2 regions of the Providencia sp. UF-183 genome follow, and region 1 is predicted to be linked to the other one. Evidence: predicted binding sites of a transcription regulator. Region 1 holds the regulator's gene; the other holds the start of a gene.
The links. Region 1 encodes Fur, which represses iron uptake genes when iron is present. Its sites were predicted from a motif close to ATAATAATGAGAACNACTATCAA; they were not measured.
Positions count from the first base shown of each region.

Region 1 (7,238 bases):
GTTCCACAGGCTTCTCAAGAACAAGTCATTCGTGCTGCAAAATTAGCCGGCGCTTATGATTTTATTATGTCCTTGCCTGATAACTTCGATTACCCACTGTCTGAAAGAGGGGTAAACCTCTCAGGGGGGCAACGCCAACGTATCGCTCTTGCTCGAGCCTTGCTGACTGAACCTGATATTTTAATCCTTGATGAGGCCACCTCTGCACTCGATTATGAATCTGAGGCTGCGATCATGGCAAATATGCCTTTAATTTCTAAAGGGAGAACAGTCATCAGTATCGCCCATCGCTTAAACACAATTAAACATGCTGATAGAATTTGTGTGATCTGCCATGGGGAGGTTACTGAAATAGGTACACATACAGACTTACTTCAATCAAACGGGCTTTATGCCAACTTGTGGCAACAACAAACACATTGACATCCTCCACGTCCTAAAGGACGTGGATTCCTACAGCGTTCAGACCGTAGCCTGACTCGCCTCGGCGGGTTCCTGCTTCAACGGGCGGTCTGACTGCCCCCTCCCTCCACAGGCAAGCACGGCATGTCCTGCCGCTAGAATGTTACGCGCCCCGTTGATATCGGCGTTTTCGGTATATCCGCATTCGAGGCACTCAAATTTACTTTGTGACTGGCGATTTTCTTTTGCTGTTTGACCACAGCAAGCACACCGCTGACTGGTATATGCCGGAGGGACAGCAAGCACCTGACCTCCGCGCCAGTGTTGCTTGTACTCAAGCTGACGGCGCATTTCGTACCAGCCCTGATCCAGTATCGAACGGTTTAAACCGGATTTGGCTCTGACGTTTCGACCGTGTTGCTTTGCTGTGCCTTTTGCCGATTTCGACATGTTACTGACATTCAAGTCCTCAATGACGATCATCGCGTGGTTTTTGCTGATTTCACTGGTGACTTTGTGCAGGTAGTCTCGCCGGATATTGGCAATATGGGAATGCAGACGCTGGATTTTTCGCTTCTGTTTCTGCCAGTTTGCACTGAACTTTTCTTTTCGGCTTAATTGTCGCTGGAGCATTGCCAGCTTACGCTGGCTTGTTTTAAAGCTATTGACGGGATGATATACCGTGCCATCTGAAAGTGTGGCGAGTTTTGCTACCCCTGCATCCAGTCCTACCATCGACTCTGCATTGTGAACGGGGTCAACTACTTCGTATTCAGTCTGGATACTGGCGTACCATTTACCACATGACTGGCTTACAGTGACATTCTTCACCGTTCCCACAACCTCACGGCTGTTGCGGTAGCGTATCCAACCGAGTTTAGGGAGAAAAATACGGTTGTTTTTCTGTTTGATCTTCACGCCCTGCGGGTAGCGAAAAGCATCATTTTGACCGCGTTTTTTGAAACGGGGAAAAGCGGCTCGTTTCTGAAAGAAATTCTTGTAGGCGCGTTCCAGATCTTTAAGCGACTGCTGCAACGGCTGTGAGGGAGATTCTTTCAGCCATTGTATCTCGGTGTCAGATTTCCACTCAATGAGCCATGAAGCCATCTTTGTATAGGGAATGTATTTGTTCCCTGCTTCGTGATTCTCATTCTGAAGTGCTAATGCCCGATTGAAAACAAAACGACAAGCCCCTGCAAAGCGCCGCATATTGCGCTCCTGCTGACCATTCGGTCTTAACTGGAATTTAAAGGCTTGTAGGCGTTTCATTTTATCTATTATATTTTGGTCTATGAAAAAAGAAACCGATATTCGCCGTGGTAGGCATTGTGTATTCCTGATGCACGTCCACTTGGTCCTTGTTACAAAATACAGCCGAAAAATATTTGATCAGGATGCGATTGAAAAACTACGAGGCTACTTCTCCAGTGTTTGTGCCGATTTCGATGTTGAACTGGTTGAAATGGATGGTGAAGGTGATCATGTTCATTTATTGATTAATTATCCGCCAAAATTGGCGAGATCTAATCTGGTTAACAGCCTTAAAGGGGTATCGAGTCGATTACTTCGACGGGATCGCCCTGATATAGCACAACGTTATTACTACAAAGGAGTTTTGTGGACACCCAGTTATTTTGCTGGGAGTTGTGGGGGCGCACCAATATCCATTATCCGCCAGTACATTGAGTAACAGCAAACACCTAGTTAGTTTAAAACCCGCGCCTTATATCCTCGTCCTGAAGGACGAGGTTTTACGGCTCACTGGATAAGTGTTCAAAAAAGCATCACCTACATAGCAAGGGGTGCTTTTTTCTTAAAACCGCGCTTTTTTTCGCCAATCAAACCTATTCCCTCGCCTTGCAGCTATAGCACTAGGGGATTAGCTAGGGTATCATGGCGCGCTGAATTATTGGCACACCCTTTTAGCAGTTATAGACATGGCAAAAGAACAAACTGATCGTACTACTCTGGATTTGTTCGCTGAGGAACGAAGGCCTGGGCGACCTAAGACAAGCCCACTATCACGGGATGAACAATTAAGGATCAACAAACGCAATCAATTAAAACGCGATAAAGTGAATGGATTGCGCCGAGTTGAACTTAAACTAAACGAAGAAGCTGTTGCTGTACTGAATCAGTTAGCTGAAGAAAAAAATATAAGCCGTAGTGAATTAATAGAAGAAATTTTGATGTCACAACTTCAACAAGTTGATGAGACAATACTCAAGTAACGCTATCTTAGTAAATCACACAAATTTGACAGACTTATAAAAGTTTTTTCGCCAGAATAAGGCATAAAATTCTATTTATTTTCGTTCTAAATGAGTTCTAGAAGTTGAGACACTCCTTCTTTCTCTCTTAGAAAAACAAGAGGTTAATCAGTTTATGGCAGTCATCGGTATTTTCTTCGGAAGTGATACAGGTAACACAGAAAATATTGCCAAAATGATCCAAGAAAGATTAGGCAAAGACGTAGCAGAAGTTCATGACATTGCAAAATGCAGCAAAGAAGACATTGAAGCTTTTGACATTCTACTTCTTGGTATTCCAACTTGGTACTACGGCGAAGCACAATGTGATTGGGATGACTTTTTCCCAACATTAGAAGAAATTGATTTTGAAGGTAAACTCGTCGCTCTCTTTGGCTGTGGAGACCAAGAAGACTATGCAGAATACTTCTGTGATGCGATGGGGACTATTCGCGATATCATCGAACCAAGAGGTGCGGTGATTGTTGGGCACTGGCCAACCGAAGGCTACCACTTCGAAGTTTCAAAAGGTATGGCAGATGACAACCACTTTATCGGATTAGCGATTGATGAAGATCGCCAACCGGAGTTAACAGATGAACGAGTGGATGCATGGGTCAAACAAATCTCTGAAGAGATGTCATTAGCTGAAATTCTTGGCTAGTCGATTAAAAACAAGCGTTACTCTTGGCCGAATTCCTTTCCGCTCAAAATGCACCATCGCGGAACGGTCATTCGGTCTAAAATAATCGATTAAATATCCTAATTGGATAGACTTATAAGAGATTATCAAAATAATGAGACAATGCATGGTTTCTATTTTTATTTTCCATGCCTATAATTGTAAATCAGTTTAGAAGACAACTGGATTTATGTTAAAAATGTCTCATTATTGTTAAATTTATGATTTAAGATACAGGACAAACCCGCATGACAGACAACAATAAAGCATTGAAAAATGCTGGACTCAAAGTCACTCTTCCAAGACTTAAGATTTTGGAAGTACTTCAGGAGCCTGAGTGCCACCACGTCAGTGCGGAAGATCTCTATAAAAAGCTGATTGATATGGGCGAAGAGATCGGGCTAGCGACTGTATACCGTGTATTGAACCAGTTTGATGATGCAGGTATCGTTACGCGCCATAATTTCGAGGGTGGAAAATCCGTATTCGAATTAACTCAGCAGCATCACCATGACCACTTAATTTGCTTAGATTGTGGTAAAGTGATTGAGTTTACTGATGAATCGATTGAAACTCGCCAAAAAAATATCGCCGCACGTCACGGTATTAAGCTGTCTAACCACAGTTTGTACTTATATGGCCACTGCGCTGATGGTGATTGCCGCGATAACGCTGACGCACACGAAGCAAAAGAGTAATAAATTAATCACCATCATATTTTGATGGTGACCCATTCTTCAAAAGCCTGATAACCACCATTATCGGGCTTTTTTTATTGTATCCATCCACCGATAAATTAAGCATTCTCAGTGAGAATATCCATAATTTCTTTCATTTACTTTATATTTATCACTAAAATATGTCGTTAAGGTGAAATATTGAAGTGTTCTATAATAAGTTGCAATTCACTTCAAATCCTTTATATTGTTTGACGGATGAACACACCTTCTCTATTTGAGAATATTTACAATGATATCATAGTGATGCATAACGTTATCTAAAATATACCTTGCATCTTTTTTTCATATCACTGTCATATAGTTTATCTAATTAACGTCTAAAATAAGTTCAGTATATTGCTATATAGTTTTACTTTTTTTAATTTAACAAACAATTTAAGTGTAATAAAAAAGTTAAATTACAACTATATGATGTAATTTGTATATTTTTAGCTAGACTTATTTGGATTGTTCTCGTACTTCGTAAGAGATTAACTGATGAAAAAAACATATCTTTTTATTAATACTAGTTTTTTCTTCTGGTTTCTTACTTTAATAGGATGGTTTTTTCGTCATACAGCCATCACCTTATTTTCATTTGTATTATCAATTCTGTTCTTGATCTTATACTTCAATCAAAAAAAGGTAAGTAAAATGTTCACCAAAAGACAAAACAAACAAACCCCTGAAGAAACCCCTACCATTCGTGAACCTGAAATTACTTCTAAGATAGAAGAACACGTTACGATATCAACGCCAACCCTTAGTGAAGAAAAATCGAATACGATAATTTCGAGGGATGTGATGTTTGAAGGTAATATTACCTCTAATGAGCAGGTCCACATTTATGGCAAAGTCGTTGGTAACATTACAGGAAAAGATAATACCGTTAAAGTTATGCTAAATGGCCAAGTGACGGGTAATATTATTTGTAAAGAGTTGATTATTAATGGTCGAGTTGAAGGTGAATGCACCTCTGAATCCATTAGCATTGAAAATAACGGCGAAGTCCATGGAACGATTCACTACAGCAGTTTATCGATTAAAAAAGGTGGCATCCTTTCTGGACAAGCTAAAGTCAAAAATAGTGTTACTCATACAGATAAAGTCACGCAATTAAAAGATAAAGTAAAACATGATGTACCTATCATCAATAATGAAGGTGATAAAGGAATTGCTTCGTTATAAAAATTTGTTTTTCTGCACTAGGATAATGACTAAATAATAAAAATAAGGTGAATGTAATCCACCTTATTTTTAATTTTCAAACTCGCAATATAAGTATATTTTCTTATTTTATTAGGCCATTTGAAACTACGTATATATGCTATGTGTGTTTTAGTCGGTTACCATCATACTTATTTCAATGGTAACCACTATTTATTTAATTCATTAAAAAACCGTAAATGGCATCATCACCATAAACTTAATATCTTTTTCATCTTGGAAGATATTTCCATAACCACCACCATAGCTAGGAATATCGGTATGGTTATCATATTTGGTAAAGTGTAATTTAAAGAGCGTATCTTTTGCTCGACCAGTTTGAACGGTATATAGAATATCAAAGTTCCATGCACTTTCTTTTAAACGCACATCTTGGGCATATTGGGTATTTGTGCTTGGCTTTGCATCCCAACCATAAATATAGGATGTACCCACTTTCCAGCCTGCGAGATCCCAATTTTTAAGGTCGTACATCACACCTGCATATAATGCTTTTTCATTGTTGGCGTTCCAGTCTGAACGACCATCCCACCAAATATCCATACGCCCATTGGATGTCGCCCAGCCCGGCGTCATGCGTTGCAAGAAGTAGCCTTGATTACCTTCCGCTTTAACATAGGTTCCCTCAACTTTAAAATCAAACTGTTCATAGGTATAGCCTAATGTCATCGCTTGCAACCATGCTAAGCCATCATAAACGTCATTGACACCGCCATCAGAAACTTTATCTTTAGAACCATAAAATTGATATGAGAGACGCAAATCGCGTTCAGCAACAGGCACGGCATACGAAACTTTAGCAAAATACTGATCCATATAGTCTTTTGCTTGACCATAAGCCCCTTCTAGCACTAAGTTATTTTTAAAATCATATTTAAACCCAATGGAATGCAAATAGCTGATCCCAGTTTTGCCATCGGCTTCACGGAAATCATACATTGAGCGATACCATGGTGCTTTATAACGGTCTGTCCACATATAGGACATGCTTAACTCACCATTTTGCTCAAAATCAAATACACCACCGACTTCCAAACCACGATAAGTCCCCGGCATGTAACTCCAGTGTGAAGCTAATAATGTTTGCCCAGTAGGTTGAATATACCCCCCTCTTCCCCAGAAAGGACCATATTTTAATTTCGCCGCCGCTTTATAAAACGTTACACCACTACGGTCGCCAGTCCATTTTTCATCCCAACGTGATTTGGCGTCACTAAAACCAATTTCATTGGGTGCAGCAGGGCCACTGTTTGATAATTCGATCGCGGTAAAACCCGCTAAATCCAAACCGATAACATCTTGAAAATAGCCAGATGAAAAGTCTAGGCTGGCATTGAATGTGGAGTGTTTAAGATTATCTGCATACTTTTTATATTTATCGCTATTTGGGTCTAAATCCTTACGAGAACGATCCCTTTGCCAGTAATAAAGTCCACCTGTGAGTTTTGAATCTTCAAGGAATTGTTCTGCGTGAGTCATTGGCTGATACGCGATAGGCAGCATCGCGATGGCGATTTTTAAGACGAGCAACTTCCTGCCAGTATTGACATGTTTATTAACCATTCTTGTATTCCTCTAATATTTTTTATGTTTTATTTTTTCGGCCGAAATACGATTTAACTTTCCATTTAAATCTAAATATTCACAATAACTTATGTTATTTGTGATGTGATTAGCCTATTTTTTGCGACGCGAATTATCAACACAGATACTGGCTTTGTTGCCAAAATATGATCGACGACACATTAATTTTAATTAACCGTCATTATCACACATGATGTTTTTTCACAGGGTGAGATTCAACCAATTGATTTAATAAAGAAATAAAAGAGGCCTTACGATTCATTTGAATTAGATTAAAACAAATAAATTGCTAATTAGTGATTTAAATTTTCCAATAATGCCGTAATTTTGCGTAGCCTATCACCACATTGACATTAAATATTGAGTTTGCCCCAA
Region 1 covers NZ_JBSICD010000008.1:189,049-196,286, reverse strand. The annotation lists gene AC4IFT_RS10120 (type I secretion system permease/ATPase) at 1-423, shown strand, start outside; gene AC4IFT_RS10115 (RNA-guided endonuclease InsQ/TnpB family protein) at 463-1,671, opposite strand; gene tnpA (IS200/IS605 family transposase) at 1,694-2,092, shown strand; gene ybfE (LexA regulated protein) at 2,340-2,633, shown strand; gene fldA (flavodoxin FldA) at 2,788-3,315, shown strand; gene fur (ferric iron uptake transcriptional regulator) at 3,582-4,031, shown strand; gene AC4IFT_RS10090 (bactofilin family protein) at 4,707-5,240, shown strand; gene chiP (chitoporin ChiP) at 5,445-6,842, opposite strand.

Region 2 (7,238 bases), 150 kb from region 1:
AATTCCTTTCATCACTTGGAAGAATTTGTCTTGCCCGGTGATTGCCGCAAACTGACGTGGATCTAAGCTGTCCACACTGACGTTAATCGCATTTAGACCTGCATCTTTCCATGCTTGAACGTCTCTCGCCATGCGATAACCGTTAGTGGTCACTGCAATTTTTTTGATCGCGGCATTTTCATGAATTGCGGCAATGATTTCACTGAAATCTTTGCGCATGGTAGGCTCACCGCCTGTGATACGCACTTTTTCTGTGCCTAATTCAGCGAATGCGCTGCTGACACGGCGAATTTCATCCAGTGTGAGGAATTCATGGCGGCCACTTGGCTGATAACCATTAGGTAGACAGTATGTGCAACGGAAGTTGCAAACATCTGTTATAGAAAGCCGAAGATAGTAAAATTTTCGGTCAAATTGATCGACGAGTTGCTGCATAATCACACCTTTCCAAATACGGGAGATGCAGACATTTCTATCTTGCACCCTGGTGGCTCTAAGGCCACGGCCAGAGCATCATATTTGTGGAAACAAACTTAGACGCAAAGGCTAGGAGTTTTATTTGGAACAAAGCCGCTAATTTAATAACGAAAACAGGCCACTTTGTTCACTTAATTTCTGTAAGGATTCTAGCGTATAGAATATGAAAAAGCGAATCAGAATTCGGTATATAATATAATATACAACGACTTACAGAACATCAGCGGTAATCTCCGAAGCTCTTATTATCATAGACAATTTTCTTAAAAATAGCCTAGTCACAGATACAATTTCACTTTAAATGATTAACATCTCTTATTATTTAATTAAACATTTCTTGATATAGATCTAAAATGGGGAGCAAGCTCCCCATCCTATTGTTTCCGTTATAAATATTGTTACCAATCGCTTCGTATTTCTCGCTAAGCATTATGCCAATCAAAAGCGAACGCCTATGCTCCAACTAATTGAACGTATTTAGAAACGGTACTCAATCCCGCCAGATATCGTCCTTCCACGTCCTAGCGTGTTCGCTAAGCTTTCTCCGTAGCTCACCACATAGGCCCGATTGGTTAAGTTCTCCACATTCCCGCGGATAATTAAATTATCGGTAATTGAATAACTTGCGTATAAATCCACAAGGGTATACTTCGGCCAATCCGCTAAATATGGGTAATTTGATTGTGCGGAATAGTCTTGGAAGCCGGGGGTAAAACGGATAACCATTCCACCATCCAATTTTCTATCAAAGGCACGTCCACCAAGTGTGAATGACCCTCTGTCACCGGGCAGGTTTGCTGCGCTACCAAAGATGGAGCCGCTATCACAGTTCACATAATTGTTTGCTTGCTCATCAGATTCTGCGTACCAATTACCAGGCCCCACACCTTCTGGGAATTTCAAGACGCCACCTAACCACGCACGGTTAGCACAGAATTTATTTTTGCCAATCATATGAGTGAACGTTAAATCGGCATACACAAACCCTGCATCATAGTTGAGTTGGTATTCAAACCCTCTAAAACGTGTCGTATTTAAGTTATTGCTGTACGCAGCATTTCCAATACTTGGGTTAACCAATCCTGGCTTAGTTCGGTTAATAGAAAGGTTGATGTAGTTATCAACTCGCGTATCAAAATAAGCCACTTTAGCCAATAGTCGGTCTTCTTCGAGCACCAGTTGCGGGTAATTCAGGTTCATCCCGACTTCCCACGCATTCGAACGTTCTGCTTTCAAAAATGGGTTAGGATACTGTGTTGAGGAGCTGTGAGCACTGCCCGTGGTGAGTGTTTCAGTGATCGCAGGCGGACGCCACGAACGGCCATAACTGGTAAAGAACTCCATCCATTCAACGCCGGGACGGATAGCCAGTCGAGCGTTAGGTGAAAACGCTCCTTCTGATTTATCAACATTCCAATGCTCTGTGTACATCGTGCTAGGGCAATCACGTAACCGCCTCCCCGTACATGGGTTTTCTTTGGTATAGGGAAAGATAGGATAACGCATACTGGTTTGCCCTTTAAGGGTATAGTAGTCGTAACGCACTCCCCCTTCGACGGTCAGCCAGTCATCATATTCATATGTTAAATTAGTAAACAGAGAGCTCAACGTGCGTTTTCCATCCGGTGTCACTCCTGATGCGGCTTCACGCGTTGATGAGCTACTGGCTTTATCTTGGAAAGTTTCAAAACCATAATGCGCTTTTACTACATTATTATGATTAAATTCAACCTCTGAATGATTTTCAAGTTGTAACCCGAGTGTTTTAACCCGAGTATCCATCTGGTAGCCATTATTAAAAACAGGGCTGGTTGAATAAGTTTCCGTGTCGTCCTTCGTATCGACAAAATATACTTTCCCTTTAAATTCAGTGCTCCATGGACTGTCACTAAATTGTGTATAATCAAGAGAGTAATTCTGAGTTGTCACATCACTAAATCCACTACTTTTCCACCCAAGCTTGTACGGCCATGTTTGCGTCAAATTGGTCAACGTTCCTGCATTAGGGGTTGCCACTTTGGTTTCTAAATAATTGAATTGTAAACGTTGTGACTCACTGAGATTCCAGCCTGCTTTCGCCAGATAGGACGTCATTTGGTAATTGCTATCGTTAATTCGGCTATGTTTTAAACCACGTACTAATTCGTCATAATGCCCCGTTTCATTGTTAACACGGATGTCACCAATACTGCCGTGCGTCCCTGGTTTATAGTCACCTAATCGACGTTCACTGGCGGCAAACAGTAAGTCCCCTTTTTCATTACCCAAGGCAAATGCGCTACTGCCGATAAAATGGGTATTGTTTGTCCCTGTGCTTGCGTGTAATTTTCCACCAAATGTTTTATCTTTCGATAAAAAATCAGATGCATTTACCGTATTAAATGTGGCAACACCGCCGAGTGTTCCCCCACTCCCCATCCCACTACTATTTCCTTTTTGAATTTCAACGCCAGAAAGTAGCTCAGAATCAATATACATTGAACCGTTACGCTGCCCATGGCCGCTTTTTTGGAAGTTTTGCCGCATCCCATCAATATTCATATTCACACGCCCATAATCTTGGATCCCACGAATATTCACTGATAATGACGGGTCTTGCTGGCTGACACTGGAATACACGCCCGTCGTGAGTTCCAATACATCAGCAATATGCTTCGGTGGCCTGTCTTCAATTTGCTTTTTACTGATCACACTCACCGATGAGGGGCTACTGTAAACCCAGTCCCCTTGCTGAATTTGGCTTGCAGTCACCGTAATATTATCTAGCTTGATGACTTTTTCACCCGCGGGGGAGTTAGTTACCCGATGAATAGAAATACGATTATTGTGTATTTGGTACTGAACTGGATTTGCACCAACAAGCTGCTGTAACCCTTCTTGCAAGGTTAACTGTCCTTTGATGCCTTGGCTTTTTAAGCCATTCATTTCTTGGCTATTAATAATAATTTCAACTTTTGCCTGTTGGGCAAATTGTAACAACGCGTTCTCAAGTGAGCCTGCCCCTATCGAAAATGAAATTTTCTGCTGTGCAGCCGTTATTGGTTGATTCGCGTGTGCAATGTTAAACAATGAATATGCAGGTAGTGCCCCTAATACAAGGTAAACACAGAGTGAGGCTTTTTTATATTGGTGCTTTTTTTGAGTCATTTCCCATCCCTAAAATGATAATGGTAATAAAAATCATAATCACTTAGATTAAGACGCAGAAATGCAAGAAACCCGTAAAAAATAATTTAAATAATTGTGAAAAATAATTTAAATAATTGTGAAAAATAATAATGTTATTATCTATCAGTAGATTAATGTGAAGAATGGCACTTCATAAACCGAAAGCCCTTTTGATGACGCAAGGTGCTTAAGCCCGCTTTCTAGCGCGTTTATTTGCAATACGCCACTTAACCTCCCATCATTGTCATTGGCTAAAATAATAATTTGCTTTTTATGGTAACGGCTGATTTTAGCGGCGATCTCAGAAAGCGTTTGCTGTTGAAAAATAATCTGCCCCTCACGCCACCCTTCTGAATTCTGTTTGGCGAGAGGCAATATAGGGGAAATTTGCTGTTGGTATTGTGTAAAGTTGCCCGCTTTAACCACCACTTCTTGTCCTGATAATAGCGATATTTTAACGCTGTGCTGATAAACACTCACATCAACATTATCCTCTTCATTATCAATAGCAAACTCGGTTCCCAGTGCTTGCGTTACTCCATTTTTCGCCTTAACTTGAAAAGGACGAAGTTCACTGCCAGTGGTAGGCGCAACAGAGAAATAGGCGCGTCCTTGAAGCAAATTAACTTGCCGATATTGCCCGTCAAAAGCTAACTGTAATTGCGCACCACTATCGAGGTCAACTTGGCTACCATCGGGCAATGTAATGTGTTGAACCTCACCAATTTTGGTTTGGTAATCAATCTGTTCGTGATTTTCACTCCACCAAAGTAGCGTCGCCAAGCCACACACTAATACGCTAGCTGCAATGGTTTTTTTCAAATAACTATTTGCCGCTTTAATCGGTTTTATTATTTTTTTAGGCTGTTGATGACAGGAAGTTAATGCCCAGATTTGCCTTGCACGGTAATAAGCATTTGCATGCTCTGTTGATGCGCTCACCCAGTGCTGGAACTCGCTATTTTCTTGCGCGTTTAGTTCTCTTTGTGTGGTTTTGATGACCCACATCGCTGCTGTATTTTCGATTTCAGATGGAGATGTTGGTTTCATGATTAATCCTTCCATTGATGAATCAGAACAGCCAATGCATTGGCTAAATGCTTTTCAACGGTACTGAGCGAAATATTCAACAATTGAGCCACTTCGGTTTGCGTCAATCCCTCTTCTCTGTGCAAACGAAAAATAGCCTGTGTTCTCTCAGGCAATGTTTGAATAATGGTTTGTATCTGGCTCAGTTGCTGCTCTCTGATTGCCGTTGCTTCAAGACTTTTTGTTTGTGCTGGTATTTCATGCCACTGCTCATCACTGATGGCCATTGAAGGGCGAGCTTTTTGTTCCCTAAAGTGATCAATCATCAGGTTTTTCGCTACGCGATAAAGATAAGCATCAAAGTCTTGGATCGTCGAGTGTTTCATCAATTCAGCCATTCGCACAAAACTTTCCTGCACAATATCCATGCTTAAACTATGGTCTTTAAGGTACATGTTGAGATAGCGACATAATGAGGAAGAATGGCGTGCAAACAAGCGTTGCAACTCAGAATCAGACATATTGAGCCATAACACAAATAGTGAAAATGAGAATTATTTACACTATATAGGTAAATGTGCAAAATGGAAACATTCAGGTATTTTTTTGCGAAGAAATTAAGGTAAATCTGGAATATTGCCTTTTATTGTTTTTTATCACAGTAACTCAGCGGGCAATGATATTTTATGGTAGATTAACGCCCAATTTATTTTAGATTTCATTTTTAATACGTTCGGTTCTGTAAACACGGCAAAATCACAGATAAAAAGCCTCAAGTAGTGGCTGTTTATTTGCCGAATATTGACTGATTGATATAGGAACACTATGCCAAATAGTAGTCTGGCGAGCCTGAAACATGTTGTTGCCCTTGGTGGCGGGCATGGGCTGGGCCGCGTAATGTCTTCCCTTTCCTCTTTAGGGCCTCGCCTAACTGGAATTGTAACCACCACGGATAATGGGGGGTCTACAGGTCGAATTCGTCGTTCTGAAGGCGGGATTGCTTGGGGCGATATGCGGAACTGCTTGAATCAGTTAATTACTGAACCGTCGATTGCTTCGGCGATGTTTGAATACCGTTTCGGTGGCAATGGCGAGCTGTCTGGCCATAATTTGGGTAACCTAATGTTAAAGTCATTAGATCACCTGAGTGTTAGACCACTTGAGGCGATTAATTTAATTCGTAATATGCTCAAAGTGGATGCACAACTCATTCCAATGTCAGAATCCCCCGTTGATTTGATGGCAATTGATGAGATGGGTAATGAAGTTTATGGCGAGGTCAATGTAGACGCTCTACGCGAAATCCCGAAAGAGTTACGCTTATACCCTTCCGTGAAAGCCACACGAGAAGCGTTAGATGCTATTCACCAAGCTGATTTGATTCTTATTGGCCCCGGCAGTTTCTTCACCAGTTTAATGCCACTGCTGTTACTTGAAGAAGTTGCAACAGCCCTGCGCGAATGTAAAGCACCGATGATTTATATTGGCAACTTAGGTAAAGAAGTGTGCTCCTCCGCCGCAAATTTAACTTTGCCTGAAAAATTGCAGATGATGGAAAACTATATTGGCTGCAAAAAAATTGATGCGTTGATCCTTGGCCCACGCACAAAAATCAGTGATATCAGCAGTGACCGTAAGATTATCCAGCGTGTCCTCGAAGCGGACGATATCCCTTACCGCCACGATAGAAAGCTGCTCCTACAAGCCATCGAAGAAACCATCCCGCTATTGTAATTTATTCCACCTTTGGCTCCCAGAGGTGGAATATTTCTCTATTTTAAAGACAATTTTTATATCAATCCTATTGATTTTCTAATTATTTTCACGCAAATCCTCTAAATAGCTAGCATTGTGGCTAGGCGGCAAAAGAGTTTATTCCAAGGAGCATACACAAGTATGTGATCCGAGTGATGGCCCCTGATCTCCCCAACATAATGAAATACAATGAAAAATCATCTTCAAAATAATTTGCGTTGTGGGTAGGCGGCAAGCGAAAGCATCTCGGAGAGCATACATAAGTATGTGACCCGAGTGATTGCCCTGCTTCCCAACATAATGAAATACAATGAAAAATCATTTTCAAAATAGTTCGTGTTGTGGGTAGGCGGCAAGCGAAAGCATCTCGGGGAGCATACATAAGTATGTGACCCGAGTGATTGAGCGTAGCCAACACCCCCACAACGCGAAATATGAAGAAGATTAGGAATTAGCGATAAACTGAGACCGAATCTCTTGCAACTCATCACGCACACGCGCTGCCGCTTCAAACTCCAAGTCTTGTGCGTGCTTATACATTTGCGCTTCAAGTTGTGAAATACGTTGCTCCAACTCTTTCGTTGACATGCCTTGGATATCAATTGATATCTCATTTTTGGCGTTGTCTTTTGAGCGACCTTTGCCTTTTCCACCCACTTTATGGCCAATTTGCAGAATATCACCAATTTTCTTGTTCAGCCCTTGCGGCACGATGCCATGTTCTTCATTGAACGCCATTTGTTTTGCACGACGGCGTTCGGTTTCTGCTATCGCTTTTTCCATCGAATTGGTGATTCGGTCGCCGTAGA
Region 2 covers NZ_JBSICD010000008.1:35,059-42,296, reverse strand. The annotation lists gene moaA (GTP 3',8-cyclase MoaA) at 1-435, opposite strand, end outside; molybdenum cofactor riboswitch at 425-565, opposite strand; gene AC4IFT_RS09430 (TonB-dependent hemoglobin/transferrin/lactoferrin family receptor) at 955-3,624, opposite strand; gene AC4IFT_RS09425 (FecR family protein) at 3,769-4,695, opposite strand; gene AC4IFT_RS09420 (RNA polymerase sigma factor) at 4,698-5,195, opposite strand; gene AC4IFT_RS09415 (gluconeogenesis factor YvcK family protein) at 5,500-6,408, shown strand; gene uvrB (excinuclease ABC subunit UvrB) at 6,874-7,238, opposite strand, start outside.
Region 2: a site for Fur is predicted at 3,639-3,661, ahead of AC4IFT_RS09430 (TonB-dependent hemoglobin/transferrin/lactoferrin family receptor). Genes of this name have one in related genera too.